Regions from separate parts of the Roseomonas gilardii genome, predicted to be linked through region 1. Evidence: predicted binding sites of a transcription regulator. Region 1 holds the regulator's gene; each other region holds the start of a gene.
What was found. The regulator LexA, encoded in region 1, represses DNA repair genes until DNA is damaged. The targets are predictions, from matches to a motif close to TGTTCTANNTANGTTC.

Region 1 (7,359 bases):
CGATTCCCCGGTGAGCTGCCCGGCCGCCTTCGCGTCGGGCTCGGGACGCTCCAGCACGAAGGCGGCGCCGTCGGCCATCTCCTCCAGCGTGCGGGCGCGGGGCTGCAGGCTGGGCACCAGGGCGCGGACCCGTGCCGCGCCGGTGTCGTCGATCGGCAGGCCCCGCCGGGCGAGGCGCGCCATCACCTCCCGCGCCAGCCGGTCGGGATCGGCATCGCGGATATAGACGCCGTTCACATGCGCCAGCTTGGTATAGTCCATGCGGCTGGCCGAGCGGCCCACATCGCTGAGCTCGAAGAGCGCGATGGCGCGGTCGCGCGGCACGATCTCCTCGTCGCCATGGCCCCAGCCGAGGCGAAGCAGATAGTTGCACACCGCCTCCGGCAGCAGCCCCTGGTCGCGGAACTCCAGCGCGCCCACCGCGCCGTGGCGCTTGGACAGCTTCGCCCCGTCGGCGCCATGGATCAGCGGGATATGCGCGAAGTCCGGCCGGTCCCAGCCCATCGCGTCATAGATCATGATCTGGCGGAAGGTGTTGGTCAGGTGGTCGTCGCCGCGGATCACATGCGTGATCGCCATGTCGTGGTCATCGACCACCACGGCATGCTGATAGGTCGGCGTGCCGTCCGAACGCAGGATGATCATGTCGTCCAGCTCGGCATTGTTCACCCGGACCTCGCCCTGCACGAGATCGCGGATCACCGTCTCCCCTTCGCGCGGCGCCTTGATGCGCACGGCACCGGCCATGCCCGGCGGCGCCTCGGACGGGTCGCGGTCGCGCCAGCGGCCATCGTAGCGGGGCGGGCGGCCCTCCTTCATCGCCTGCTCGCGCATCGCGGCCAGTTCCTCGGCCGTGTCGAAGGCGAGATAGGCCTTGCCCTCGGCCAGGAGCTGCCGCGCCACCTCGGCGTGCCGCGCCTCGCGGGCCGACTGCATCACCGGCGGCTCGTCGGGCGAGAGGCCGAGCCATTCCAGGCTTTCCAGGATCTGCCGCACCGCTTCCGGCGTGGAGCGTGCCTTGTCCGTGTCCTCGATGCGCAGCAGGTACTGCCCGCCATGGTGCTTGGCGAAGAGGTAGTTGAACAAGGCGGTGCGGGCGCCCCCGATATGGAGGTAGCCCGTGGGGGAGGGCGCGAAGCGCGTGCGGACGGTCATTCCGGCTGATTAGCACCCTGTCCGGACGGGTTTGAAGACGGCGCGCCGCTGTCGCTGGAATGCGGCGCGGACGTGACGGCCCTGGGCCGGGCCGGAGGTGATCCGATCACGGAGAGTTGCGCTCTGACCCGGAATGAAACAACCTTGGGTTGTTGTCCTCCACCTTTCTCCTCGCCCCGGACCGGCAGGCCCGGACCGGCCTCGCCACGCGCCTGCGCGACGGGTTCCAGGCCCTGTTGCAGGCCGAGTGGAGTCGCGTGCCACCCTGGTTCGCCGTCGCCCTCGGCACCGGGATCCTCCTGTACTTCGCCCTGTCGCGGGAACCTTCCGAGGCCTGGCTGTGGCTGCCCGCGCCCCTGCTGCTCCCGGCGCTCTGGCTGCGTCGGCGGGCGCCGCTGCCCGCCCTGCTGCTGGGCCTGGCCGGGACCGTCGCGCTGGGCTTCTCCATCGCCCTCTGGGCCCGGGTCAGCCTGCCGCCCGTGCCGGACCTGCCGCGCCGGGCGGTGATCCTGGTGGGGAGCGTGGATTCGGTCGAACGCCTGCCGGGCGGAAGACGCGTCCTGCTGACCGGGGCGACCCCCGGCGAGGGACAGCCGGCGCTGGAGCGCAGCCTGCGCCTCCGGCTGAAGAAGGGCGACGAGACGCCGATCTCGCCGGGCGACCGGCTGCGGGTGCGCGCCCTGTTGCGGCCGCCGCCGCCGCCCTCGGCCCCCGGTGCCTGGGACTACCAGCGATCCGCCTTCTTCGACGGCAGTGCCGGCAGCGCCTCGGCCCTGGCGCCCGTGGAGCGGCTGGAGGCGGCGCCGTCCTCACCGGGCGGGAGCGGCTTCTCCGGGCTGCGGAGCCTGCTGGAACAGCGCGTCCTCGCCGTGCTTGGCAGCGGTGCGACGAGCACCGTGTCCAGCGCCATGCTCACCGGCAGCCAGACGCCCATCCCGGACGAGGCCGTGGCGGCGATGCGCGACAGCGGCCTCGCCCATCTGCTCTCCGTGTCCGGCCTGCACGTGGCCATCGTGATCGGCCTGGGGATGAGCGTGGTGCGGCTGCTGGTGGCGCTGGTGCCGCCCCTGGCCCTGCGGGCGGACAGCAAGTCCGTGGCGGCCGCGGCGGGGCTGCTGCTCGGCACGGCCTATACGGTGCTCACCGGATCGCAGGTGCCGATGCTGCGTTCCCTGGCCATGGCCGCCCTGGCCACGGTGGCGGTGCTGCTGGGGCGGCGGGTGGTGTCGCTGCGCGCCTTGGCCCTGGCCGCCGCGCTGGTGCTGGCCTGGCAGCCGGCGGCGCTGCTCGGCCCCTCCTTCCAGATGAGCTTCGCCGCCGTGCTGGCGCTGATCGCGGGGTGGGAGGCGATGCGCGGGCCGCTGGACCGCCTGCGGGGGCAGGGCGAGGCCTGGCGGCGGGGGCTGGTGGCGGTGCTCGGCCTGACCCTCACCTCGCTGCTCGCCGGGCTGGCCACCACGCCCTATGGCCTGCACCATTTCGGCCGGCTCCAGCTCTATGGCGTGGTGGCGAATGCGGTGGCGGTGCCGGTGACGTCGCTGCTGGTGATGCCGGCGGGGATGCTGGCGGTGCTGCTGATGCCCTTCCGCCTGGAATGGCTGGCGCTGGTGCCGATGGGCTGGGGCACCGACCTCGTGCTGGCCACGGCCCGCCGCGTCGCGTCCTGGCCCGGCGCCACCGCCATCGCGCCGCCGATTCCCGCCTGGGGCCTGCTGCTGGCGAGCTTCGGGATGATCTGGCTCTGCCTCTGGCGCACGCGCTGGCGCTGGGCGGGGGTGCCGCTGATCCTGTTCGGCCTGTTCTCCGCCCCGCTGGTGCCGCGGCCCGACCTGCTGGTCTCGGCCGATGCGCGGCTGATCGCCTATCGCAGCCCCGAAGGCGTCTTCCTGGCGCGTGGCTCGGGCAGCAACGGCTTCACCCGTGACAGCTGGTTGCGCGACTGGGGGGAGGCGGGCTTCGCGCCGCTGCCGGAGGAAGGGGAGAACGTGGCGGCCGGGCTGAGCTGCGCCGCCGGCCACTGCCTACTGCGGCCCCATCCGGGGGGGCCGGCGATCGCCCTGTTGCGCAAGGTGAAGACGCGCCGGGGCGTGGCGCCGCCGCCGATCCGGATGGAGCCCTGGTGCGACAGCGTCGCGGCGCTGGTCTCGGCCGAGCCGATCCGGGGCCGCTGCCGTGCCGGCCGGACCTCGCCGCTGGTGGTGGACCGTTTCAGCGTCTGGCGCGACGGCGCCCAGGCCGTGTTCCTGGCCCCCGACGGGGCAAGGGTGGTTTCGGACCGGATGCTGCGGGGCGAGCGCCCCTGGGTGCCGCCTGTCCCGAAGCCGAGGCCGCGCGAGGCCCCGGCCAGGGAGGATGAAGGCGGGCCGGACATGGCCGCCGAACCCGCGGAGCCGCCGGAAGAACTCCCCGGCGAGGATCAGTAGCGGCGCAGCAGCCCGACCAGCGTGCCCTGGACCTTCACCCGGTCGGGGCCGAAGATCCGCGTCTCGTAGCTGGCATTGGCGGGCTCCAGGGCGATGGAATTGCCCTTGCGGCGGAGGCGCTTCAGCGTGACCTCCGCATCGTCCACCAGTGCCACGACGATGGTGCCGTTCTCGGCCGTATCGCCCCGGCGGATGATCACCGTGTCACTGTCGAGGATTCCGGCCTCGACCATCGAATCCCCGGAGACCTCCAGCGCATAGTGCTCGCCGCCCGTGAGCAGCGAGGCCGGGACCTCCACGCTGCCGCCGGTGTCGCGCAGCGCCTCGATCGGCTGGCCGGCGGCGATGCGGCCATAGAGCGGGAGCTGCACGACGCTGTGCTCGGCCGGGGAGGGCACCCCCGCCAGGTTCGGCGCGAAGTTGCCACGGATGACGTTGGAGGCGCCACCGGACGATCCGGCGGGGCCCGCCGCTGCCGCGCGGGACGGCGTCTTGCCGGGGGCGAGGCTGTCGGGCAGCCGCACCACCTCCAGCGCCCGGGCCCGGTGCGCGCGGCGCTTGAGGAAGCCGCGTTCTTCCAGCGCCGTGATCAGGCGGTGGATGCCGGACTTCGAGCGCAGGTTGAGGGCCTCCTTCATCTCCTCGAAAGAGGGCGAGAAGCCGGTCTGGCGCAGGTGCCGGTCGATGAAGACGAGAAGCTCGTGCTGCTTCCGCGTTAGCATGGCGCATCTCCCAACCGGGCGGCGAACAAAGAGGAAACGTTATCTGCTTGTTCTAGATAAGTTCCTGGCTTGTCGTCAAGTTTATCCCCGGATTCCACAGGTGTTCCGCCATCACGGAAGGGTCAGGGAGGGGCCGGTTCAGACCCCGAGCGCCGCGAGGTCGATGATTTCCACCGTCCCGCCCGCCGCCAGGGCCGGGGCGTGCGGCGCCCGCAGCACCAGCGCATCGGCACGGGCCAGGGTCTTGAGCATCGAGCTGTCCTGCGCGGCGAAGGGGGTGGCGACGGGCAGGTCCGCGCCCGTGGCCTCCAGGCTCGCGCGCAGATAGTCCTCCCGCCGGTCGTTCTCCGGCAGGTCGCGTCCGATCCGGGCCAGCCGGGTGGGCGCGGGGCCGGCGGGCAGGCCGGAGAGGCGCGCGATGGCCGGGCGCAGGAACAGCACGCCGCAGACCAGCGCCGAGACCGGGTTGCCCGGCAGGCCGAGCAGCGGCACGCCGCGCAGATGCCCCCAGATCAGCGGCTTGCCGGGACGCATGGCGATCCGCCAGAAATCCAGCGCGAAGCCCTGCGGCCCCAGTGCCGACTGCACGAGGTCATGCTCCCCGACGCTGGCACCGCCTGTGGTGGCGAGCAGGTCGCAGCCTTCCGCCGCCGCGGCCGCCATGGCGATGGCCGCGGAATCATCCCCGACGATGGGCAGGATCACGGGGTCGCCCCCGGCGCCGCGCACCAGGGCGGCCAGGGCATGGGCGTTGGAGGACACGATGCCGCCCGGCGGCAGCGGGTCGCCGGGCAGGGCGATCTCGTCGCCCGTGGCCAGGATGCCGATCCGGGGCCGGCGGTGCACGGTCAGCCAGGCATGGTTGGCGGCGGCGGCGAGGCCGATATCCCGCGCCGTGAGTTGCCGCCCGGGGGAAAGCAGTTCCTCTCCAACGGCGAAGTCCAGCCCGCGCCGCCGGATCCAGCGCCCGGGGCGCACGGTTTCCCGCACGGTGACGCGGTCGCCCTCGGCGGTGGCGTCCTCCTGCAGCAGGATGCCGTCCGCCCCTTCCGGCACGAAGCCGCCGGTGAAGATCCGGACCGTCTCGCCCGGCCCGACCGTGCCGGCGAAGGGATGGCCCGCCGGCGCGGCCCCGGTTACCGCCAGGGTGGCACCCTCCACCGCCTCGGCGGCCCGCACGGCATAGCCGTCCATGGCCGAGACGTCAGCGGGCGGCTGGGTCAGGCGTGCCGCCACGGGCGCGGCCAGGACACGGTTCCAGGCTTCCGGCAGGCTGACCGTCTCCGCCGGGACGGGGGACAACGCATCCAGGATTCGCCGCAGCGCCTCGGAAACCGGGATCATCCTCGCTGGAACCCTTTCAGTCGGCCTCGAAAGTGCCGGACTTGCCGCCCGACTTGTGCACCACGCGCACCGCCTCGATCCGCATCCCCCGGTCCACCGCCTTGCACATGTCATAGACGGTCAGGGCCGCCACGGTGGCGGCGGTCAGCGCCTCCATCTCCACCCCGGTGCGCCCGGCGGTGGAGACGGTGGCGGCGATCTCCACCGTATCGGGCTCCACCGGTTCCAGGTCGAGCTTCACGGAGGTGAGGGGCAGGGGGTGGCAGAGCGGAATCAGGTCGGCGGTGCGCTTGGCGGCCATGATGCCGGCGAGCCGCGCCACGCCCAGCACGTCGCCCTTGCCGGCACGGCCCTCGCGGATCAGCACCAGGGTTTCCGGCCGCATCACCACGCGGCCACGCGCGGTGGCGCGACGCTCGGTGACCGCCTTGGCCGAGATATCGACCATCGCGGCCTTTCCGGCCGCGTCGAAATGGGTGAGGGGCCCCTGGCTATCCCTTGCGGGGCCTTCCGGCTCGTCGCCGCTCAACCGGCCTCGATCAGCGCCCGGGCCGCCGCTCCCACATCCGGCTGGCGCAGCAGGTGTTCCCCGACCAGCAGGCAGCGCGCCCCGGCGGCGGCCATGCGGCGCACGTCGTCGGGCGTGCGGATGCCGCTCTCGCCGACCGGGATGCGGTCGGCGGGGATCAGCGGGGCGAGGCGCTCCGTCACCGCGATATCCGTCCGCAGCGTGCGCAGGTCGCGGTTGTTCACCCCGATCAGCCGTGTCTCCAGCCCCAGGGCCCGGTCCAGCTCGCGCTCGTCATGGACCTCGGCCAGCACGGACATGTCCAGGCTGCGCGCCGTGTCCTCCAGCGCATGAGCCTGCTCGTCGGTGATGGCGGCCATGATCAGCAGGATGCAGTCGGCCCCGGCAGCCCGCGCCTCAAGGACCTGATAGGGGTCGAGCATGAAGTCCTTGCGCAGCACCGGCAGCTCGCAGGCGGCCCGCGCTTCGGCGAGGTATTCGAGGGAGCCGCCGAAATGCGGCGCATCGGTGAGAACGGACAGGCAGGCGGCGCCGGCATCGCAATAGGCCCGGGCCAGCTTCGCGGGGGAGAAATCCTGGCGGATCAGCCCACCGGAGGGGGAGGAGCGCTTGATCTCGGCGATCAGGCCGGTGCGGCCCTCGCCCAGGAACTTGCACAGCGCCCCGGTGAAGGAGCGCGGTGCCGGGGCGGCGGTGGCGCGCCGTTCCATCTCGGACCGGGAGATCTCGTGCATCCGCGCCTGCACCTCCACGGCCTTCTCGGCCATGATCCGGGCGAGGATGTCGGGCATGTCGCGGTTGGCGGCACTGCGGGTCTCGGGGGCCGCGAGCGTTGAGGCTTGGTCCATGGAACGGTTTCCTGCGGCGTATGACGCCGCCTCGTCAAGTTCCGGCCGCCGCCCGGGTTGCATGGAAGGGTCTGCACGAACCGGGGCGCGCGGGGGCGGGGGTGGTCAGGGTGCGGTGGCGGTGCGGAGGCGCTCCAGCACGCCGCGCGCGGCGCCCTGGTCGATGGATGCGGCGGCCATCCGGGCCGCCTCGCGCAGATCGTCGCTCCGGCCCGCCACCACAAGGGCGGCGGCCGCGTTCAGAACCACGCAGTCGCGATAGGGGCTGGCGACACCGTCCAGCAGCGCCAGCAGCGCCGCCGCGTTGCGCTCCGGATCGCCGCCGCGCAGGGACTCCA
Region 2 (7,359 bases), 500 kb from region 1:
CTGCTCCACCGCATCCGCCGCGGTACCGTCGAACAGCGCCGGGCCGCCTGTGCCCGGCACCGTGGCCAGCACATGCTCATAGCATTCGCGCCAGACCCCTTCCCAGGGGCGGCGGGCTTCCAGGGCGCGGGCGTGGCGCTGGAGGATCTCCTCGGGCTTCATCCCCTCACTCCCCCAGCAGCGTCTTGCGCGCCGCCGCCGGCAGCGCGGGCAGGGGGGACAGCACACCCCGGTCCGAGGTGGCGACGGTGCCCGCCAGTCCGCGCCGGCGCCGCGCGGCATCGTCCTGCCGCGCATCGGCGGCGGCGGCATTGGCGGCGCCCGCCGAGGCATCGGCCGCGGCCTGTTGTGGAAGGGCAGGGGTGGCGACCACCACCGGCTTCGGTACGCTGAAGAGGCCACCCATGCGTTCGCGCTCTCCTGAAAGATCCCGCCAGGACGAAAAAAGGCCCGCGCCGGGCTGCGGCGCGGGCCTTTGGGCCTTGGGTTCGGGAAGAAATTCCTTTGGGCGCAAGTCGCCCGTTGATGACGTGTTGTTTACAGGCGATCAGAGGCGGAAGTCAAGAATATTTTCCCATCAACAAGAAAATTTTTCTGCAACCCAAGGTAGAGTCTATAAGGAGTCAGTGCGAAGGGCGCGTGCGGTCCCAGCAGGGCCCTGCAAAGCGAGACGCAGGAAAGGGGCGAGAGCCATGGCAGACCGGGAGCCGGATCGGCAGGCGAGAAGGGACCCAGGACGTGGCAGCCCGCGCGCCGCCAGAAGCCCGGCAGGTCGAAATCTCTGCCGACCTCCAGCCGTGTCACCAGCAGCCGGCCCGAGAGTGGGTCGAGCACCGTCCACCCGTTCCTGTCGCGCAGCGCCGCGAAGCAATGCCGGAAGCCGGGCCGCAGCAGCCGCAGCCAGGCCTGGTCCGCCCGGCCGCCGAAACCCAGCCAGAGCTCCTGCTCTCCGCCGGCACGGCGATGCGAGAGCCGCCCTGGCCCGGACCCGAGGATCATCCCAGGCGATCCTCCCCGGGATCTTTCCTGGTCCCCTCCGGGGTTTTCCCCCGGAGGTCGCCGCGGACCTGTTCCGTAGGGTTCGGTCCGCATGCGCGTCAGGTCCGGGAAAGGCCGTCCAACTGCACCACCTCGGCACCGCCTCCCGGCCCGCCTGCCTCACCCGCCACGATGCCCTTGACCCGCAGCGGCCATTCCAGCCGCTCCAGCGCTTCCCGCCACAGGCGATGGTCGTGCTTCTCGCGCACGGAACTCGGGTCCGGCGCCTCCCCCCGCTCCCCCCAGATCCGGAGGATCCTCGCATGCGTCAGGTCGATGCGCCGCTGGCGATAGAGCCTGTCCAGGCACTTCACCACGTCGTCTGGCTCACAAGGACGCTGCACCTGTCCCCGCCCGGCGACGATGCGCGCGCCGTCGCGACGGGCGATCAGGGCAGACATGGTCCAGAACCAGGCCTCCTCGGCATGGCGGAAGGGTTCGGTCCTCGGGATCGCCAGACGCTTGTGCGGGATGCGATTTCTGTAAGCGGCGGTGGTCATCGGGGGCTGTCCTCGCCTTATGGTTGAACTAAATGTGAATATCACCCTCTAAACGGGCATCGTCAACGCCTCCTTAAGATGTATTTCCTATTGCCAGCAGAATTCCTGCCTAGGATAATTGCCTCATGCAGCACTACGACATCTGGCGCGCCATCGATGCGCTGGCAGCCGAGAACGGCCTGTCGGCCTCGGGTCTGGCGCGCAAGGCGGGGCTCGACCCCACCGCCTTCAACCCGTCCAAGCGCACCGGGCCGGATGGCCGTGCGCGCTGGCCCTCGACGGAAAGCGTCGCCAAGGTGCTGGAGGCCACCGCCACCAGCCTGGATGCCTTCGCCAGCCTGGTGAGCGGCACGCCGATGAACTTCCGCTCCGCCGCCGTGCGGCCGGTGCGGCGCATCCCGCTGATCGGCCTCGCCCAGGCCGGCAGCGCCGGCTACTTCGACGATGGCGGCTTCCCGTCCGGCGCCGGATGGGACGAGATCAGCGTGCCGGAGATCCCCGACCCAAACGCCTATGCGCTGGAGATCTCGGGCGATTCCATGGAACCTGTGTTCCGCGACGGCGACACCATCATTGTCTCGCCTGCCGCCCCGATCCGGCGCGGCGACCGAGTGGTGGTCCGCACCCGAGGCGGGGAGGTCATGGCCAAGGAACTACTGCGGCAATCGGCCCGGAAGGTCGAGCTGGCCAGCCTGAACCCGGCGCACCCCAACTACAGCTTCGATCTGGCCGAGATCACCTGGATGCACCGCATCGTCTGGGCCAGCCAGTAGGGGGCCAGCCAGTAGGAAGTCCGGCCCGGCCCCCGCGCTCCGCCCCGCATCGCCGGATGCGGCGGTGCGGCGGCCCGTGCCGGATCAGACGGTCTCGGCCAGCGCGATGACGCGCTCCGGATCGCGATCGGCGATGCAGGCGATGCTGCGCCCGTCCGGCAGGGGAACGATGGTCAGCCCGGCATCCTCGTAGGTCCGCTTCATCCCGGCCCCGATATCGGCGAAGGCCGGCTCCACGCCCGCCGCGTCGCAAAGGTCCCGGAACCGCCAGACCGCCGCGATCCGCGCCTTCTCCTCGCCCTGCGGGTCGCCCAGCCCCAGCCAGAGATCGGGATAGCGGCGGAAGGCGAATCCCGCCTTGCCACCCTCGGCGAAGATCGCGCCCAGCTCCTGCTGCGCTCCCTGGCGCGGCAGCCTCGCCCCGAGCGAACGCAGCCTCTGCTGGCTTGCCATGTCGTAATCGGCGGGCCGCACTCGTGCCGGGCGCAGCAGCCGGAACACCGCATAGAGCATCAGCGCGGCGGACACGCCCACGGCGAAGCGCAGCGGAGAAGGCATGGAGGCCGAGAGCACCACCTCCCACCAGGAGGAGGTGCCGACCGGCTCCCGATAGGCCACGGTCGCCAGGGCCAGGCCGCAGACGATGCCCGCGACCAGCGACAGGATGCGGCTTCCCTTGAGCGGCTCCCCGGTCAGCCGCGCATCGCGGTAGAAGCTCCTCTGCATGAAGGCGAGCAGCACGAAGACCAGCAGCACCACCCCGATCACCGGCCAGGGATCGTTGCGCACGAACAGGATCGCGGCGCCGTTCAGCAGCAGGAACAGCCCGGCATAGCAGGCCAGCCGCAGCCGCCGCAGCAGTCCCCAGGAGACCGCGATCAGCAGTGTCCCCACCACCGAGGCGGCAAACTGGTTGGCCAGCGCCACCCATTCGCCCAGCCAGCGCGCGATCGCCTCGTTGCCCGCATGCACCGGCAGGGCGCCGACGAAGAGCAGCAGCAGGCCGCACAGCCCGGTCAGCATGGCGAGCGCCGGCGCCTCCAGGGAGTCGGCGATCCTCGCCTCCACCTGGATGCGGGGCAGGCCCTTGGCGCGCCGCTGAGCCAGCTCGAAGCCCAGGAACAGCACCCCGGCCACGAAAAGCGGCACGATGTAGTAGTAGAGCCGGAACAGCAGCAGCGCGCTCAGCGCTTCCGGCGCCGGCATCCAGGGGCTCAGGCTCAGCAGCATGAAGCCGTCGAAGACGCCCAGCCCCCCCGGCACGCTCGCCGCCAGCCCGGCGGTGTAGCCGGCGACGTAGATGCCCATGAACATCAGGAAGGTGAGGGGAGGCGCCCCCGGCATCGGCGCCGGCAGCAGCACGTAGAAGATCATCGCCGTGACCGCGACATCGACACTGGCCAGCAGGACCTGCGCCACGGCCAGCTTCAGACCCGGCAGGTCCACCTTGTGCCCGAAGAGGTGGAAATGCGGCACGAAGCGCGCCAGCACGACATAGGTGCCGACGATCAGCCACATCAGCACCGCCACGAACTGCGCCGCCCAGCTCGGGATCAGCTCGCCTTCGCCCACCCAGGGCAGCACCTCGGGATGCGTCATCAGCACGAGGCCGCCAAGCGCGAAGCCGCCCAGCCCGAAGGTCAGGCTGGTGAAGGCGATCACCCGCGCGATCTCTGCCGAGGTCAGCCCCCAGGCGGCATAGAAGCGGTAGCGCACCGCCGCCCCCGACACTGCGGCGAAGCCGATATTATGCGCCAGCGTATAGGCGCAGAAGGCCGCCAGCGCTGTCCGGCTGTAGGAGATCGGCTTGCCCGCATAGACGCTGCCCAGCCGGTCGTAGACCGTGAGCACCGCGAAGGCGAGCAGAGTCCAACCCAGCGCCAGCCACAGCTTGTGGCCCGAGGTCGCCTGCAGGGCGGTATAGACATCCGAGACCTTCAGGTCCCGAAACTCCCGCTGCACGACATAGACCGCCACGATGAGCAGGATGAGGCCGAACGCCGTCGCCCCGTGCTTCCTGACGACCGCCGGGATCTTCACGCCCCTGCCTGCTCCCCTTCGGTTGCGGTTTCCGGCGCGGGCCGTGCCAGCGCCTCCTCGATCAGCGCGATCGTTTCCGGAATGCCGTAGAGCGCCACGAAGCCGCCGAAGCGCGGCCCCTTCTGCTGCCCCAGCAGCACCTGGTACAGCGCCTCGAACCAGGCGATCGACACGCCCGGACGCCCGTCCTTGCCCGTCTGCAGGAAGGGCTCGCGCCGTCCGGCATCATAGACGAGATCCTGGATCGCCGCGCCGCGCTCGGCGGCCGGGATGGCCTCCAGCCGCTCCCGGTTCTCGCGCAGCAGTTGCGCCAGCACCTCCAGCGCCGCCCGCTCGCCCGGCGTCGCCGCGCGGTAGCGCTTGGTCGGCTTCACGAAATCCCGGTAATAGGCCAGCGCGTGCTCCATCAGCCGCGCCAGCATCGGCTCGCTCTCCGGCGTCGCCTCGGGCTGGTAGCGGCGGACGAAGCCCCAGAGCATCTCCGGCGTCTCGGCATTCGCCACCACGGCGAGGTTCAGCAGCATCGAGAAGGGGATCGGGCTCGCCCCCATGTTCGGCGCCTTGCCCCCCTGGATGTGCCAGGCGGGGTTCGCCGCATCCGCGTTCGCGCGGAGCTTGTCCAGATGCGCCAGGTAGTCGTCCGTGGCGCGCGGGATCACGTCGAAATGCAGCCGCTTGGCGCTCTTCGGCGAGTTGTACATGAAGAGCGACAGGGATTCCGGCGGCCCGTATTCCAGCCATTCCTCGATGGTCAACCCGTTGCCCTTGGACTTGCTGATCTTCTGCCCCCCGGCATCGAGGAACAGCTCATAGGTGAAGCCCACCGGCGGCTCGGCCCCCAGGACGCGGCAGATCTGCGAGGACAGCTTCACGCTGTCGATCAGGTCCTTGCCCGACATCTCGTAGTCCACGCCCAGCGCGTACCAGCGCAGCGCCCAGTCGGCCTTCCACTGCGCCTTGCAGTGGCCTCCCGTGAGCAGCGTCTCGAACCGCTCCCCCGTCTCCGGGTCCCGCCAGACCAGGGTGCGGTCGGCGGGGCGCACCTCCTCCATCGGCACCTGCATCACCACGCCGGTCTTCGGGTGGATCGGCAGGAAGGGCGAATAGGTCGCCCGCCGGTCCGGCCCTAGCGTCGGCAGGATGACCTTGAGCACTGCCTCGTGCTCCTCGGCCATCCGGATCAGCGCGGCATCGAATCGACCGGAACTGTAATAGTCGGTGGAGGAGGCGAACTCGTATTCGAAGCCGAAGCTGTCGAGGAAGGCGCGCAAGCGGGCGTTGTTGTGCGCCCCGAAACTGTCATGCGTGCCGAAAGGGTCGGGAATCCGTGTCAGCGGCTGGCCGAGATACCGCCGCAGCATCTCCCCGTTCGGCACGTTGTCCGGCACCTTGCGCAGCCCGTCCATGTCGTCGCTGAAGGCCAGCAGGCGGGAGGGCAGGCCGGTCATCGCTTCGAAGGCACGCCGCACCCAGGTGGTGCGCGCCACCTCGCCGAAGGTTCCGATATGCGGCAGGCCGGAGGGGCCATAGCCCGTCTCGAACAGCGCGGCGCCTTTGCCGGAGGCCGCCACGCGGTCGGCGACCTTCGCCGCCTCCTCGAAGGGCCAGGCGCGGGTGCCGCGGAGATGGGGATCGGAGCTGTGTGACATGGCGGGACGCTGATACCGGCGAAGGAACGGTCAAAGGAAGCCCCCAAAGGAGGATCCAGCCCGCGGTGCTTCCGTAGGGCGTGACCGGTTTAGGCGCCGCGACCCGTCCCGCCTAGGCCGGGATCGCGGGGGCTGCATCGGCACAGGGACAGGGCCAAGGGGAGGGGAGGGACTTTTCCTTCCCTCTCCTCGCCCCGTGATCTCAGTAGCCGGCCGTGAAGCGGCTCCGGGAATGCTTCGGCGTCTCGATCTCGTCCGCCATGGCGATGGCGAAGTCGGCGAAGGAGATGCGGCTCTTTCCGTCCTGGTCCACCAGCAGCCGGTCCTGGCCCAGCCGGAAGGTTCCGGTCCGCGGCCCCCCGAAGAAGAGGGCGGAAGGGGACAGGAAGGTCCAGTCCAGCCCCTCCTCCCGCCGCAGCCGGGCAAGGAAATCCGCCCCGGCCTGTGCCTCGGCGCGATAGGCTTCGGGGAATTCCGGAGTCGTGATCAAAGCCACGCCCGGCGCCACCTCCAGGCTGCCGGCCCCGCCCACCACGAGGTAGCGCCCGACCCCGGCCTCCTTCACCGCCGCGATCAGGATCTCCGGGTCGCTCTGGGTGAAATGCACCGAGCTCACCACCGCATCATGCCCGCGCAGCAGCGCCGTCAGCCCCGCCCGGTCGAAGACATCCCCCTTCGCCGCGGTCACGCCTGGCAGCGAAGGGATCTTCTCCGGGTGCCGCACGATCGCCGTCACCTCATGCCCGCGCCGCGACAACTCGGCCAGGATTTCCGATCCCGCCTGCCCGGTGGCCCCGATCAAAGCGATCTTCATGCGCGAACTCCCATGTTCGGTGATATTCTCCGGGTACCAGATAACCATTGGAAACCGCCTGCAAAGAAGGCACTTTCAGGGATGCTGATCACTCCGGAGAAACCACCCTGACGGACCGCTCCCCTCCCATCCGGGGCAACAGCTTCAGCCCGACCTGCCCGACGCGCATGGTGCTGGACCGCATCGGCGACAAATGGGCGGTGCTGATCCTCATCCTGTTGCAGACCGAGCCCCGGCGCTTCAACCAGCTCCGGCGTGGGATCGAAGGGATCTCCCAGAAGATGCTGGCCCAGACCCTGCGGAGCCTGGAGCGCGACGGCCTCGTTTCCCGCCGGGCCTTCGCCACTGTCCCGGTCACGGTCGAATACGCCATCACCCCGCTGGGCCGGACCCTGGCGGAAACGGTGGACGCCCTGCGGATCTGGGCCGAGACCCATATCAGCGCGGTGGTCGAGGCCCAGCGTGACTATGACCGCCGCCAGGAAGGGGAGGCGGCGCAGGCGGCCTGAGCGGAGCCGCCCCCATCGCCCCGCACGAGACGCCGC
Region 3 (7,359 bases), 1.1 Mb from region 1:
CGCCGCAGATGCTGGCCGAGGCGGACGAGATCTTCGCCACCGGCAATTTCGGCAAGGTGCAGCCCTGCACGCGCTTCGAGAACAACCAGATGCAGCCCGGCCCGGTCGCCGCCCAGGCGCGCAAGCTGTATTTCGACTGGGCCGAGGGCTCGCGCATCCTGCCGAGGAAGGCCGCCTGAAGGAAAGTCGCGCCAGCGGAGGCCAGATGGGGCCGCCGGTTCCGGAGCGGGTATCCCCGCGACCGGCGCCCCTGCGACTGGCATCCGGATGCCGGAACCGTGGCATCCGCGCCTCCGGTGGCGGGGCGCCACGCTTCGGCCAGGGGAGGATCGGGTCCTGAGCCGCCGCCAGCAGGGCAGTGGCGTCACCCATCCGCGCCCCGGCCCGGCAAGGGGAGGCCCACGCGCCGGCACGAGGCCGACCGGGGGGCAGGATGTCCGCGCCCGTGCGGGCAAGGACCGGGACACGGCGCGGCCCCGGCCCACCGGTGATGCGCCACCACCCTGGCTGGCGCAGCGCATCCTGCATCAGGATGCCGAGGTCCTGATCCTCGACAAACCTGCCGGGTTGCCGGTCCATGCCGGGCCGCGCGGCAAGCCAAGCCTGGAGGACTGGCTACCGCTGTTGCAACAGGGCAAGCGCCACCTGCCGCAGCCGGCCCACCGGCTGGATGCCGACACCGCCGGCTGCCTTGCCCTGGGCCGCACCAAGCCGGCCCTGGCGGCGCTCGGCGCGCTCTTCGCCGCCGGGCGGGCGGAGAAGACCTACTGGGCCGTGGCACTCGGCAGCCCCGCGGACGAAAGCGGCACGGTGGATGCGCCGCTGCGCAAGGTCAGCACCGCCCGGACCGGCTGGCGCATGGAACCGCATCCGGAGGGCCAGCCCGCCCGCACCGCCTGGCGCGTGCTGGGGCGTGGCCCCGGCCTGACCTGGCTGGAACTCCGCCCCGCCACCGGCCGCACGCACCAGCTCCGCCTGCATTGCGGGATGATCTGTGGCCCCATCCTGGGGGACCCGCTCTACGGCCAGGCGGCCCCCGGTGGCCTGCACCTGCTCGCTCGCGCCCTGGGCCTGCCGCTGGAACCGCCGCGCGCGGCCGAGGCGCCGCTGCCCGAGGCCATGCGGGCTGGCTTCGCCGCCTGCGGCTGGATGCCGGACGAGGGCTGAAGCGGGAAACGGGGCCTCCTGCCACTCAGAAGGTCGAAACGGGCTGCGGACAGGGTGGGATTCGAACCCACGATACGTCTCCATGCCGGGAAGCCGCTTTCCGGAGCCTGCGCCCTCCCTCCGGCCCGATGCCCCTGTCCATTGCTCGCGAGGGTTTGCGGTCAGCCGGATCGCGAAGCCCTCGACGGCATGCAGGGCCGCTGTCATCCCATGCTCGCATGAGCACGGAGAGCTGAGGTTGGACGGGCAGGCGAGATCGCAGCGGCTCGGCCATGGCTGGACCAGCGGGCAGCGCCTCGCGGCGCTCTATGGCGGCTATGCGCTGCTGGTCGTGCTGGTCGTGCTGGCGCAGCTTCGCTGGATGGAGGCGGCGGATGCACGGCCGGTGCTGCTGTCCGGCCTGCTGTTGCTGCTGGGCCTGGGCGGGGTGGCCTGGGCCTCCCGCACGCTGGTCGTCCAGCCGGTGGCTGCCGTGGCGCGCCGGCTGGAGGAGGGCTGCCCCATCCCGCCCGGCCCTGCCCACGGCGACTATGACGAAACCCAGGCCCCGGCGGAGATCGCTGAGCTGGTGCATCGCCTGGGCGCCGCCCGCGCGACGCAGGAGGAAGCGGTGCGGCTGCGCGACCTGCTGCTGCGGGAATCGCATCACCGGCTGAAAAACCACCTGACCCTGCTCGGTTCCTTTCTGCGGATGCAGGAACGGCAGATCGACGACCCGGCCGCCCTGGCGGCGCTGCGCGCGGCCCAGGGGCGGATGATGGCCATCGCCGCCACCTATGACCTGATGCACGAGGCCGGGGCGGCGGAGGTCTCGCTGGACGGCATGCTGGAACGCCTCGCCCGGGCGCTGCCGGAGCGCGAGGGCTCGGCGGCCTCCATGGATACCGATCTGGCGCCCGTTTCCGTGCCGGCCGACGTGGCGGTCAAGCTCGGGCTGGTGGTGAACGAGCTGGCCACCCACGCCCTGCGCCACGGCCCGCCGGGGGGCCGGGTGCGGATCGTCCTGCGTGCCGAGGGGGATGGCCTCGTCCTCCTGGTCAGCGACGAGGGGCCGGGCCAGCCGGAGGGTGCCAAGGGGCTCGGCATGACCATTGCCGAGGGCCTCGCCCGGGCGCTGAGCGCGCGCCTCGGCCGCCTGCCACCGCCGCAGAACGGCTGGGAGGTCGCGTGGTCGCCGCGGCGGGATGCGGCCAGGGGCCGTAAGGGAGACGCGGCTTCCTGAAGGACCCGCCCCTTCATGATCGCTGGCCAGCATCGGCCAGCGATGTTAACAATCGTTCATGATGGAAGAATGGACCGCCGCTTTCGAGGGCTGGATGCGTGCCAACGCCGCCTGGGTCGGCCCAGCCACTTTTCTTGTCGCCTTCCTGGAATCCTTTCCGGTGGTCAGCATCGTGGTGCCCTCCACGGCGCTGCTCCTCGCCTTCGGCGCCCTGATCGGCGGCGGGATGGTGGACCCCTGGCCGGTGCTGGCCGCCTGCGCCCTGGGCGGCGTGCTGGGCGATGCCGCCGGGTACTGGCTGGCGCGGGCGATCGGCCCTTATGCGGTCCGGCGGCGCCTGCCCGCCTCCTGCCGGCGGGTCTATGCCTGGTCGGTCACCGTGTTCCGGCGCTGGGGCTGGTGGGCGGTCTTTGTCGGACGCTTCCTCGGCCCCATGCGGGCGGTGACACCACTGGCGGCCGGCGTGACCGGAATGCGGAACCGTGCCTTCCAGAGCGCCAACATCCTGTCCGCCATCCTCTGGGCGCCGCTGGTGCTGATGCCAGGCTCCATCGGCGGCTGGCTGGCACGGGAACTCGGACAGGAGCCCGATCCGCTGCTGCTGGCCGCCACCGCCGGTGGCGCCCTGCTGCTCTGGCTGAGCTACCTGCGCCTGAAGCCGGTGCTGAGCGACGCGCTGAAGGCAAGGCGCTGAGCCGTCGTCCGTCCGGCCTCTGGTAAAGGCGCCGGCTACGCGACCACGCCGGCGGCTCCCCCGCCTATCCGACCAGTCCGGCCATCCAGCCCAGCCCGCGCGGAAGCGCCGGGGGCGGCATGACGGATGGCACCGCCCCGCCCGCGGATAGCCCGGCGGGGGCGATGGCGTAGCGAAGGTCGTGGCCGTCGGCGATCATCTGCCGGAACACGGCGGCCATCGAGAGGTCCTGGCTGCCGCGCCGCTCCAGGCGGTGCAGCGCCTGCCGGAACAGGGCCACGGAGCGCAGGCGGTACAGGCCGGTGCCACAGAGCCGGGACAGGCCACGCTGCTCGGACAGTCCTTCCAGCCGCCCCATCGCATCCCCCTGGACGAAGCCGCGGAAGGGGCGGCCATCCTCGCCGCATTCCAGCCAGCCATCCGCCCGGGGGTCCGGCGGCAGATGGCACAGATCCGCCAGCGCCTCCGCACCCAGGACGGTCAGCGGTGCCTCGACGGGGGCGCCGGTAGCGCCCAGGCCGAGGCGCACGGTCTCCGCTTCCCCGCGCGTCGGGCGCGACAGGGCGACGAGTTCCGCGGCGATACCGGAGGCCGCCAACCTGTCGCGCAGGAACTCCGCCACGCCCGGCCGGTCGAGATGGACGATCATCAGGCCGGCGGCATGGCCGCTGTCCGGCAGAGCCGCGAGGAAGCGGTCCAGCAGGGACGGGCCACCCTCCGCGCCGCGCATCCATTCGGGCGGAATCTCCTCGTTCCGTCCCGGACGGCCGAAGGCGGGGAGCACGATCATGCCGCCAGCCCCCGGTCCGCGAAGTGATGGGGAAAGGCGGCGAGAGGCAGGGGTGTGGGGATCATGATCGACTGGGACCGGTTCCGGGCAAGGCTGGGACTAGAGGGAGGTTAATACACCTTTAAAGTGTATCACTTCCAAAACAATCAACCTTAAGTCAATACCCCGAATGGATGATGGGCAGCTCAGTGTTCCCATATTGTTCTTGACCCAGAGCTCGCGCGTACCCCATATTCTGCAGGAACGAAGAAAGAACGCGGCCGTGTTTCCCCCGTGATCCCCCACGGGACCCGGCATGGCCGCCCCGGACGGAGCTTCGTGTCATGCCCGATGGCAGCCTGGGCCGCCCTCTTGCCCTGACCGGGTCCCCCCTTCCCGGTGTCCGTAGAGGCCGTGGTGCCTCCACGAACCCTGCCATCCGCTACGAAAGCTCCGTCCGGGACCCCTTCGACGACGGCTGGAACACGTTGCCCGAAGCGCTGGCGGAACTGCCGCCGCTCGCGACCACGCTGACGCGGGATGCCACGCGCAAGGCCCTGGCCTGGAACGACAGTCCGGATCTGGGCTTCGACCGCAGCATCAACCCCTACCGGGGCTGCGAGCATGGCTGCATCTACTGCTATGCTCGTCCGACCCATGCCTGGCTGGGGCTCTCGCCCGGCCTGGATTTCGAGACGCGGCTGGTCTTCAAGCCGGAGATCGCCACGCTGCTGGAGAAGGAGCTGCGCCGGCCCGGCTATGTGCCGAAGCCCATCGCGCTCGGCTCCAACACCGATCCCTACCAGCCCGTGGAACGACGCCTGCAACTGACCAGGGCGGTGCTGGAGGTGCTGGACCGCTTCAACCACCCGGTCTCCATCGTCACGAAATCCGCCGGCGTGCTGCGGGACATCGACATTCTGCAGCGGATGGCGTCCCGCAACCTCGTCCATGTCTGCCTGTCCGTCACCACGCTGGACCACAGGCTGGCGCGGCTGATGGAGCCCCGCGCCGCCGCCCCGGTGCGGCGCCTCGCCGCGCTGCGCGCGCTGACGGAGGCAGGGATCCCCACCGCCGTCCTGGCGGCGCCGATGATCCCCGGGCTGAACGATGCCGAGCTGGAGCGCATCCTGGGCGCCTGTCGCGAGGCCGGGGCGAGCCGGGCGGGCTATGTGCTGCTCCGCCTGCCGTTGGAGGTCGCGGAAATGTTCGAGACCTGGCTGCGGGACCACTATCCGGACCGTGCCGGCCGCATCCTGGCGCTGATCCGCGAGACGCGCGGCGGGCAGAGCTACGATTCCCGCTTCGGCGTCCGTCAGGTCGGCACCGGGCCTTACGCAGATACGCTCCGCCAGCGCTTCCATCTGGCCCTGAAGCGCTTCGGCTATGGCCTGACCTTTCGCGGCGCTGGAGGCCGGGGCGACGATCCCCTGGACTGCTCGCGCTTCGCCGTACCGCCCTCGGAGGCTGCGCCACAGCAGCTCAGCCTGTTCTGATCCCTTCCCCCTGAACGGAAAGGGCCCGCCGGATCGCTCCGGCGGGCCCTTTTCATGTGCTGTCCGGAACTGGCTTTTCAGGCAGCCCGCAGCGCCTTGGGCAGTTCGGCCACGGAGCGGTCCACCAGCGCGGCATCGGCCCGGGCGTCGAACTTCTCCGCGATGACGTCGCGCGCCGCCTGGGTGGCGACCTCGGCGGCGGTGCGGCGCACCTCCGCCACGGCGCTTGCCTCGGCGGCGGCGATACGGTCCAGGGCCATGCGCTCGCTGCGCTTGGCGCTGGCCTCGGCCTCCGCCATGGCGGCCTTGGCGAGGCGCTCAGCCTCGGCCTTGGCGCGGGCGATCATCTGCTCGGCCTCGGCGGCGGCGGCGGTACGCTCGGCCTCGGCCTGCTGGCGCAGCGCCTCCGCCTCGGCACGCAGGCGCCCGGCTTCATCCAGCTCGGCCCGCACGGCCCTGGCACGGGCGTCGAGCATCCCGGCAAGGCGCTGCCACAGCATCCGCCCGGTCAGCACGACGAAGAGGACGAAGGCGACGCCGACCCAGAACTTCGGGTCGAGCCAGAAGTGCTCGTAGTGGTGTGCCATCAGGCCTGTCCTCGCGCCGCGATCTGACGGTCAACGGCCTGCGCCACGGCCGTCTGGTCCTTGATGCCGGAAAGGGTCTCGACCAGCGCCGTGGCGGCATCGGTCGCGACCTCCTGCAGCGCCCCCATGGCGGAGTCGCGGGCCTGGTTGATGCGCGCCTCGGCGGCGGCGATCTGCTCCTGCAGCCGGGCGTTCAGCGCCTCGGACCGTGAGGCGGCCTCGGCATTGGCGGCGGCCACGGCGGCGCTGATGCTGTCCTGCGCCTGGGCGCGGGCCTGCTTCGTCGCGGCCAGATGCGCGGCATTGGCCTCGTCGGCCTCGGCCTTGGCCGCGCGCGCGGCCTCCAGGTCGGCACCGATGCGCTGGCGCCGGTTGGCCAGGACCTCGCCCACCGGCGGCAGCAGCCACTGGTAGCAGACCAGCACGAAGAGACCGAAGATGACGAAAAGCCAGACGACCTGGGCCGTGGTCAGCGGATTGCCGAAGTCGAGCTGCGGCATGCCGCCCTTGCCTTCCGCCTGGGCCTGGGCGTCGTGGTAGTCGGCGCGGTCCTGGGCGGAGCCGATGGCGTGCGCGCGGTCGGAATCGGAAAGCGGGGCCCCCGTCGTCTGCGGCAACTGGCTGGGCAGAGCCACGGTGCCGGAGGGGGTGGAATGGGGCGCGGCGGGCGCGGAGGGAACCTGTGCGACGGCGAGCACCGGCAGGAGAACCAGCGCCGCGGCCAGCGCGGTCGTCTTGCGGCGGATCATCACGGCTCCTGAAGGAACCGGCGCCGCGGGGACGGGCCCCGCGGCACCAGGGGGTGTCAGGTGAACAGGATCAGGAAGGCGATCAGCAGGGCGAAGAGCGCCACGGCTTCCGTCAGGGCGAAGCCCAGGATGCCGATCGGGAAGACGGTGTCGCGGGCGCCGGGGTTGCGGGCCACGCTGCTGATCAGCGAGGAGAAGATGTTGCCGATGCCGAGGCCGACGCCGAAGAGGGCGATGACCGCGAGGCCGGCGCCAAGGGCCTTGAAGGCGCCGAGGTAGGCGACAGGATCGTTCATCGAGAAGTTCTCTTTCCTTGTCTCAAGGGGAAGGGGACGCGCTGTCTTTAGTGCAGGTGCACCGCGTCGTGGAGATAGATGCTGGTCAGGATCGCGAAGACATAGGCCTGCAGGAAAGCGACCAGCACCTCGAAGCCGATCAGCGCGACGTTGACCGCCATCGGCAGCAGCGCACCGAGGAAGCCCAGCGCACCAAAGGAGCCGATCAGCACGACGAAGGTGGCGAAGACCTTCAGCATCACGTGTCCCGCGACCATGTTCGCGAAGAGACGGATGGAGAGGCTGATCGGGCGGGACAGGTAGGAGACGATCTCGACCGGGATGATGATCGGCGCCAGCCAGAGCGGCGCGCCCTCGGGGAAGAAGTAGCCGAAGAACT
Region 4 (7,359 bases), 820 kb from region 1:
CCGGCTGGCCCGGTGCCTCCGCCTTCGCCGACGCCATCGCGAAGCAGATCGCCGCCCCGCCCCACTGACGGGCCCCCGACAGGCCGATGCCCCGCCGATCCGCGGCCATTGTGCCGGGACGGAAACAACAGGATTCCAGATGGGCGCCGCTGCTCCTATTCTGGCCGCATGAATGAAAAGAAGCGGCTGGCTATACAGCGAATCGAGAGTTTCATCGCACTCAGCCGATGGCTGGTCCTGCCCCTCCATCTGGGGCTGATCCTCTCGCTCCTGGTGCTGATCGCGACCTTCGTGCGGGAACTGCTGGGGCTGGCCTTCAAAATCGGCCGCATGAGCGAGCACGAGACCATCCTGGGCCTGCTGACACTGATCGACCTGGCGCTGGTCGGCAGCCTGGTGGTGATCGTCGTCTTCTCCAGCTACGAGAACATCATCTCCCGCCTCAGCCCCGGAACCAGCAGGGGCTGGCCGATCTGGCTGACCACGGTGGATTTCGCCGGGCTCAAGCGGAAGCTCTTCGCCTCCATGGCCGCCATCTCCGCGGTGGCGCTGCTGAAGGCACTCATGCGGCTGGAAGACACGGTCAGCGAGCGGCAGTTGCTCTGGCTCGTGGTGATCAACATCGTCTTCATCGTCGGCTATGTGCTGATGAGCTTCGCCGACCGCTCCGAGAGGCCGGTGCCGCCGACTTCCACGACGCCCGACTGAGCGATTTGCGGGATCAGGCGCCGGCGCCACCCGTCGCCAGGATCTCCGCCAGGGTCACCGGCCGGAAATCCCAGGCATCCACGCCGACATCGGTCTGGCGTGGCATCGGCTTCAGCCGGCCATGGCTGTGTCCGTGCAGGTTGCGCCAGCCCTTGTGCATGTTCCGCCAGGTCCGGAAGGCATAGTGGCAGAGCACCAACGGCACATCCTCCACCACGATTTCCGCATAGGGCTGCAGGCTGGCCCAGGCAGGCTGTTCCGTGACGGCGGGCCCGTCATTGTTGCCGGTGATGAGATGCTTGCGGCCATGCAGGCCCTCCACCAGCGCCGCCACGGCAGGCGCCGTCCGGTTCAGCGCGAAGTCGCCGAGATGCCAGACCTCATCCTCCGGCCGGACCACGGCGTTCCAGCGCTCCACCATGGCCACGTCCATGGCGGCCACGGATGGGAAAGGGCGCCGGTAGAGACCCAGCGCCCCGCCATGGCCGAAATGCGTGTCGGCGGTGAAGAAGACCGTCAGCGGCGTCGCGCCGGCTGGTGGATCAGGCGGCGTCCTCGCGCCGGTCCCGCGCCTTCACATAGGCGATGGAGGCGTGCTCGGAGCAATAGGGACGGCCCTGCACCGCCTCGGCCGTGCAGAAGCGGAATTCCGGCGTGCCCGGCTCCCCGATCGGCCAGCAGCAGGTGCGCGCCCCGGAACGCTGGAAGGGGCGCACCACCGGCGGCGCGGCGACGGGCGCGCGCGGCGCCGGGGCGCTGCGCGGGGCCGGAGCCGGCGTGGGAACCGCGGGCGCCATGACGGCCGGCGCCGCAGACGCCGGGCGTGGCACGGGCGGCGCCGGTACGGGCGGCGGTGCGGCGGGACGCGGGGCCTCCGCGACGGCGCGCGGCGCGGCGGGCTCGGCCATGCGAACCTCTCCCGCCTCCTCGCGCCGGATGGGGCTGGGACGCGCGGAGAGGTTCAGGCGATGTGCCTTGCCCACCACTGCATTTTTCGAGATTCCCATGCGCCGGCCGATCTCGGCCGTCGAATGTCCTTCGGCCCAGAGAGCCTGCAGCGTCTCGATCGCTTCGGCGGTCCACTCCATAATAGGGACTCCTCCGTATCCAGCACCGCTAGATACGGTAGGTGAATGCGTACCGTTCCCACAAGATGCAGGACGGTTCACAGGCACGCAAAAGTTGTGGACGGATTGTGGATACCGGGGAGAAGCGGCTTCAGAACAACAGTCCCTTGCGCAGCATCCCATGCACGCCCTTCTCGCCGTTCACCGTCTGCGTCACGCGGAAATCCACTGCGAGGGAACAGAACTGATAGGCATCGGCGGGCGAGAGGTTGGTGCGCGAGGCGATGAAGCCGATCATCTCGCGCAGCGCCTGCTTCATGGCGAGGTCGAGATCCTCGTTCATCCCCATGGTGATGAAATGCGTTGCCGTTTCCGCGCGCGGGAAGCGCAGCAGCGGGTCCTTCGCGCCGCCGCCCTTCTCCAGCGTCAGGCGGAAATGCCCGTCGAGGCAGATTTCCAGCGCGTTGATGCAGACCTCGCCATCGCCCTGCACGCCATGCCCGTCGCCCGCGGAGAAGAGCGCGCCTTCCACATGCACCGGCAGGTAGAGCGTGGCCCCCGCGCCCAGCTCCTTGTTGTCGAGGTTGCCGCCATGGGCACGCGGCTCCTTGGTGTTGATGCGGCCCCATTCGCGCGGCGGCGCCACGCCCATCACGCCGAAGAAAGGCGCGAGCGGCAGGGTGATCTCGCGCGCCATCGGCAGGCGGCAGGTCATCGCCTCCCGGTCCACCGGGATGTGCAGCATGCGCGTGAAGGGGAAATCCTCCGGCAGCGTGCCCATCAGCGGGCGGAAGCCGCAGAAGCCCCAGTCGGCGCCGAGATCGATGCGCTCGATATCCACGCGCAGCATGTCGCCGGGCTCCGCGCCGCGCACCGCCACGGGGCCGGTCAGGATATGGCCCGCCCCCAGGCGCGGCACCTTCGCCGCATGGATCGCGGCCAGGGCGGGCGGGATGGCGAGGCCGCTTTCCGGCGGCGGCATGATCTCGGGCGCGCCGGAGACGCATTGCAGCACCACGAGATCCCCCGATTCCACCGTGGCGACCGGGGCGAAGGACGGATCGAAGACACCCCAGCGCACGGTCTCGGGTGTCGCGGCGATCTGGTACGTCTGGGGCATGGGGCCTCCTGCGGAGCGATGGGCGCCGGCCGAGTCCGGCGCAGGCGGAAATGTTCCGCATCGTGCCGGGCTTGGCGAGGGGATCACTCCGTCGCGGCGGGGGCCTTTTTCGCGCGCGGGCGGGAGCCTGCCGCGAATTCGGCCACCAGATCCACCAGATGCCCGTTCTCCACCAGGCGCAGCCCTTCCGGCGCGCTGAGCGCCCGCCCGCCCCGTGCCACGCGGCGCGGCAGGGTGGCGGCGTCGAAGCCCAGCTTGTGCGCCTCGCGCAGCCGCGTCTCCATCTGCGCCACCTGCCGGATCTCCCCGGACAGGCCGACCTCGCCGAAATAGACCATGCCCGGGCTGGCAGGCTGGTCCGTCGCCGCCGAGGCCAGCGCCGCCGCCACGGCGAGGTCTGCCGCCGGCTCGGTGATGCGCAGGCCCCCGGCGATGTTCAGATAGACGTCGTTCTGCCCGACATTCAGGCCGCAACGGCTTTCCAGCACCGCCAGCAGCATGGAGAGGCGCCCGGAATCCCAGCCCACCACCTGCCGCCGCGGCGAGCCGCCATTGGAGGGCGAGAGCAGTGCCTGCACCTCCACCAGCACCGGCCGCGAGCCCTCCAGCCCGGCGAAGACGGCGGAGCCGGAGACGTTGCCCCGACGCTCCGCCAGGAAGAGCGCGGAGGGGTTCGGCACCTCCATCAGCCCGGCCTCGGTCATCTCGAAGACGCCGATCTCGTCCGTGGCGCCGAAGCGGTTCTTCACCGCGCGCAGAATGCGGAACTGGTGGCCACGGTCGCCCTCGAAATAGAGCGTGGCATCGACCATGTGCTCCAGCACGCGCGGCCCGGCCAGCGTGCCCTCCTTGGTCACATGCCCGACCAGCACCAGCGCGAAGCCACGCGACTTGGCGAGGCGCGAGAGCTCGGCGGCGCAGGCGCGCACCTGGCTGACCGTGCCGGGCGCGCTGTCCAGGCTGTCGAGCCAGACGGTCTGGATCGAATCGATCACCACCAGCCCGATGTCGCGCTCATCCTCCAGGCTCGCCACGATGTCGCGGAGATTGCCGGCGGCGGCGAGGCCCATCGGCGCCTCCGCCACGCCCAGGCGCAGCGCGCGCAGCCGCACCTGCTCCACCGCCTCCTCGCCCGAGATGTAGAGGGTGCGCCGGCCCCGCGCGACGCGCGCCGCCGCCTGCAGCAGCAGCGTGGACTTGCCGATGCCCGGATCGCCGCCCACCAGCACCACCGAGCCCGGAACGAAGCCGCCGCCCAGCACGCGGTCCAGCTCCGCGATGCCCACCGCCGTCCGTGCCGGCGGGGCGGAACGGCCCTTCAGCCCGACGAACTCCACCCGCCGCCCGCCCGCGGTGCGCCCGGCCGGCCCGGGGGAACGCGTCTCGATGGTTTCCTCGACCAGCGTGTTCCACTCGCCGCATCCCTCGCACTTGCCCTGCCATTTCGGATGGGGCGTGCCGCAGGACTGGCAGACATAGCGGGTGACGGGCTTGGCCAAGGCGGGGAACTCCGATCCCGAAAACAGGAACTATTCGGGAACATATAGCCCCTCACCCCCCGGAAAACGAGAGCGGCCGCCCGGCGACCCGCGTTCCGAAAGGGCCACGCGCGAGGCGGGCCACGGCGGAACCGGTGAAGCCAGGCGGCCGCGATCGGCTCGCTCCAAGAGGCGTGGAAAGGGGAAGCGGCCGCCGCCGTCCCGTGCCCCGAAAGGGCCGCGCGCCTCGGAGGGAGGGCGGCCACGGCGGAGCCGGTGACAGGCGGCGGCCGAAGGGAGAACCGGCCGTCGCGTCGCCGCGTCCCGAAAGGGCGGCGCAGCCCCGGGAACGGGGGCGCGGCCACGGCGGGACCGGTGGAGCGCGACGGCCGGAGAGCCGTCCGCGAGAGAGGAGGAAAGCGGCCGTCACCGCCCCGCGCCCCGAAAGGACCACACGCCTCTGAGAGAGGGCGGTCGCAGCGGGGCCGGTGGAACGGTGACGGCCGGATGGGAAGCGGCCGCCGCCTCCCCGCGTCCCGAAAGGGCGGCGCAGCCCGCAAAGGGCGCGCCACCACGGCGGAACCGGTGGAAGGCGGCGGCCGGAGCCTTTAGCCCGGGGCCTTCAACCCTGGGCGGGCAGATGCTCCGCGATATAGGGCGGCAGGTGGAAGGCCGCGGCCTGGATCTCGGGCGTCCAGTAGCGGGTCTGGCCGAGGATGCCGGCCTTCTCCGCGCGCGCGCGGATCTGCTCCACCGTCGCATGGCGTGTCGCCGGATCCTTGGCGGACCAGCCGAGCGTCATGTAGCCACCGACATAGGTTGGCACCGCCGCCACATAGGCCCAGACATCGGCGAAGACCTTGCCACGGCGCAGGCTCGTGTCGCGCAGCTCGTCGGCCTGCATGATCGGCACGCCGCACTGGTTCACCACCAGCCCGCGATCCGACAGCAGCCGCGCGACATTGGCATAGAACTCGTCGGTGAAGAGGACCTCGCCCACGCCGACCGGGTCGGTGCTGTCCACGATCACCACATCGAAGGAACCCGCCGCCGCCTTGCGCACATAGTCGATGCCGTCGCCGACGATCACCTCGGCGCGCGGATCGTTCCAGGCGTCGCCGGCGATCTCCGGCAGGAACTCCCTGACCAGGCGGATCACCTCGCCGTCGATCTCGACCATCACGGCCTTCTCGACATTGCGATGCTGCAGCACGCGGCGGAGCACGCCGCCGTCACCGGCGCCGATGATCAGCACGCGCCGCGCATCACCATGCGCCAGCAGCGGCACATGGGTCAGCATCTCCTGATAGACGAACTCGTCCATCTCGGTGATCTGCGTCACGCCGTCGAGCAGCATGACGCGGCCATGGCTGTAGGACTCGAAGATCATGATGTCCTGGAAATCCGACTGCACGCGCGCCAGTTCCCGCTTCACGCGGAAGCGCTGGCCCCAGTCGGGGTAGAGCGTCTCGTTCACCCAGGAATCGGTGGTCATCTCGAATCCCTCGCCCAAACAGCTTCGGAAAGGTTTCCGCAAAGAGAGAGGGCGGACCCTAGGGCCCGCCCCCGGTCATCGCACGTGACGCTTTGGCGTCAGACGGAGATGCCGCGGCGATGCTCGCCGAGCTGCACGCGCTCGGGCAGGAAGCCCTTCTTCAGCACCGGGATCGCCTTGTAGGGATCGCAGACGCCGCAGACGAAGATGTCGAGCGCTCCGAAAGCCTTTTCCGGCCAGGTGTGGATCGACACATGGCTCTCCGCCAGGACCAGCACGCCGGACACGCCGCCGTTGGGCTGGAAGTGGTGGAAGTGCCCGTGCAGGATCGTGGCACCCGTGGCGATCGCGGCCTCGCGCAGCACGTCGTCGATATGCGCGGGGTCGTCGAGATTCGTCGCACCCCAAAGGTCGATGATCAGATGCGTGCCCGCGAAGCGGACCCCATCCTTCTCGACGAAGTAATCCTTTGCCTCATCGGCGCCGGAGGAGAAGTTTCCCTGGGCGTCGCTCGGAAATTCCGAGACCATCCCCAGCGGAGCGGTAAGAGCGTCCATATCGGCCCCCTGTTCCACCAGAAGACGACCTGTGAGCCGGCAGCGCCGATCAGGTCAGTTGTTGCGGAGGGCGCATATGGGGCATGGGGGTCCGGGGGGCAAGCGAAATCGGGACTTCACGGGCCGAAAAAAATGCGGCCCTCCCCCGCGCCGCGCACGATGCTCACCGCGCCGCCCCCGCATCGGCCCGCAACTCATCCAGCCGACCGGAAAATCCCCGGAAAAGGTTCAGTTCGCGCTGCAGCCTCGGCAGGTCTGCCAGACCGTGCACCGGATCGAGGGTCAAGGCATTGAAAGCCTGGGATAATTCCCCATCTCCCAGCCGTGCTGCCCACCGCGAGCGCAGGCTGCCCAGGCGCTGGGCATCGCCCGAAAGCGCGGCATAGGCGGCGGCGCGCAGGAGCAGCCGGCGCCGCGCGTCGTCCATCTCCCCTTCGCCTTTCGCAGCCAATCCGGCCAGCGCATCGGAAGCATTCGCCCAGTCGTGGCGCGCGGCGAGAATCCCGGCGAGCGGTTCCGCTCCATCGCTGCCTAGGCCACGCAACAACGCGACGGCGTCATCCTCCTTGCCCTGCCGTGCCAGCAGGCGCGCGGACAGCAGTGTCCGCTCCCGCGCCAGATCCGGCGGCAAGGGCTGCACGCCGCCATCCGGCAACGCTGCCGCGGCGCCGGCGATATCGCCGCTTTCCAGGCGCAGACTGGCGAGACGCAGACCAAGCCGCGCGCGCGCCTCGCCCGAAGCGCCGTCCATGCCGCGCACGAGAAGCGCCGCCGCGCGCGCCGGCAGGTCGAGCGCCACGAGGCGGTCCGCGAGGCCGAGCAACAGGCGGCCCTGATCCGGATCGGCGGCCAGCAGTTCCGGATTGGCGTCCGCCAGCGCGATGGCGGCCACCGGCGCGTCCTTCTCCAGCGCCAGGGCCAGCGCCTGCCGCAT

Region 2: RGI145_RS11495 (S24 family peptidase) is a predicted target of LexA. The motif match lies at 1,564-1,579, and genes of this name have one in related genera.
Region 3: RGI145_RS14470 (PA0069 family radical SAM protein) is a predicted target of LexA. The motif match lies at 4,063-4,078, and genes of this name have one in related genera.
Region 4: radA (DNA repair protein RadA) is a predicted target of LexA. The motif match lies at 4,422-4,437, and genes of this name have one in related genera.

What each region holds. Positions count from the first base shown of each region.
Region 1 is NZ_CP015583.1:2,009,760-2,017,118, reverse strand. It holds gene gltX (glutamate--tRNA ligase) at 1-1,155, opposite strand, end outside; gene RGI145_RS09155 (ComEC/Rec2 family competence protein) at 1,308-3,578, shown strand; gene lexA (transcriptional repressor LexA) at 3,572-4,300, opposite strand; gene RGI145_RS09145 (molybdopterin molybdotransferase MoeA) at 4,439-5,644, opposite strand; gene moaC (cyclic pyranopterin monophosphate synthase MoaC) at 5,661-6,092, opposite strand; gene trpC (indole-3-glycerol phosphate synthase TrpC) at 6,170-7,021, opposite strand; gene trpD (anthranilate phosphoribosyltransferase) at 7,127-7,359, opposite strand, start outside.
Region 2 is NZ_CP015583.1:2,506,548-2,513,906, reverse strand. It holds gene RGI145_RS11515 (portal protein) at 1-162, opposite strand, end outside; gene RGI145_RS11510 (hypothetical protein) at 167-406, opposite strand; gene RGI145_RS11505 (hypothetical protein) at 538-999, opposite strand; gene RGI145_RS11500 (hypothetical protein) at 1,098-1,538, opposite strand; gene RGI145_RS11495 (S24 family peptidase) at 1,664-2,311, shown strand; gene RGI145_RS11490 (lysylphosphatidylglycerol synthase domain-containing protein) at 2,396-4,351, opposite strand; gene RGI145_RS11485 (lysine--tRNA ligase) at 4,348-6,000, opposite strand; gene RGI145_RS11480 (NAD(P)-dependent oxidoreductase) at 6,203-6,814, opposite strand; gene RGI145_RS11475 (winged helix-turn-helix transcriptional regulator) at 6,982-7,323, shown strand.
Region 3 is NZ_CP015583.1:3,138,182-3,145,540, forward strand. It holds gene RGI145_RS14445 (branched-chain amino acid aminotransferase) at 1-179, shown strand, start outside; gene RGI145_RS14450 (RluA family pseudouridine synthase) at 268-1,167, shown strand; gene RGI145_RS14455 (sensor histidine kinase) at 1,406-2,389, shown strand; gene RGI145_RS14460 (DedA family protein) at 2,448-3,083, shown strand; gene RGI145_RS14465 (glycosyltransferase family protein) at 3,148-3,873, opposite strand; gene RGI145_RS14470 (PA0069 family radical SAM protein) at 4,197-5,348, shown strand; gene RGI145_RS14475 (F0F1 ATP synthase subunit B family protein) at 5,426-5,935, opposite strand; gene RGI145_RS14480 (F0F1 ATP synthase subunit B family protein) at 5,935-6,684, opposite strand; gene RGI145_RS14485 (ATP synthase subunit C family protein) at 6,741-6,980, opposite strand; gene RGI145_RS14490 (F0F1 ATP synthase subunit A) at 7,028-7,359, opposite strand, start outside.
Region 4 is NZ_CP015583.1:2,833,490-2,840,848, forward strand. It holds gene RGI145_RS13000 (thioredoxin family protein) at 1-68, shown strand, start outside; gene RGI145_RS13005 (YqhA family protein) at 169-708, shown strand; gene RGI145_RS13010 (metallophosphoesterase family protein) at 722-1,228, opposite strand; gene RGI145_RS13015 (GcrA family cell cycle regulator) at 1,251-1,796, opposite strand; gene RGI145_RS13020 (acetamidase/formamidase family protein) at 1,927-2,895, opposite strand; gene radA (DNA repair protein RadA) at 2,979-4,394, opposite strand; gene speE (polyamine aminopropyltransferase) at 4,996-5,868, opposite strand; gene speD (adenosylmethionine decarboxylase) at 5,967-6,425, opposite strand; gene RGI145_RS13040 (hypothetical protein) at 6,589-7,359, opposite strand, start outside.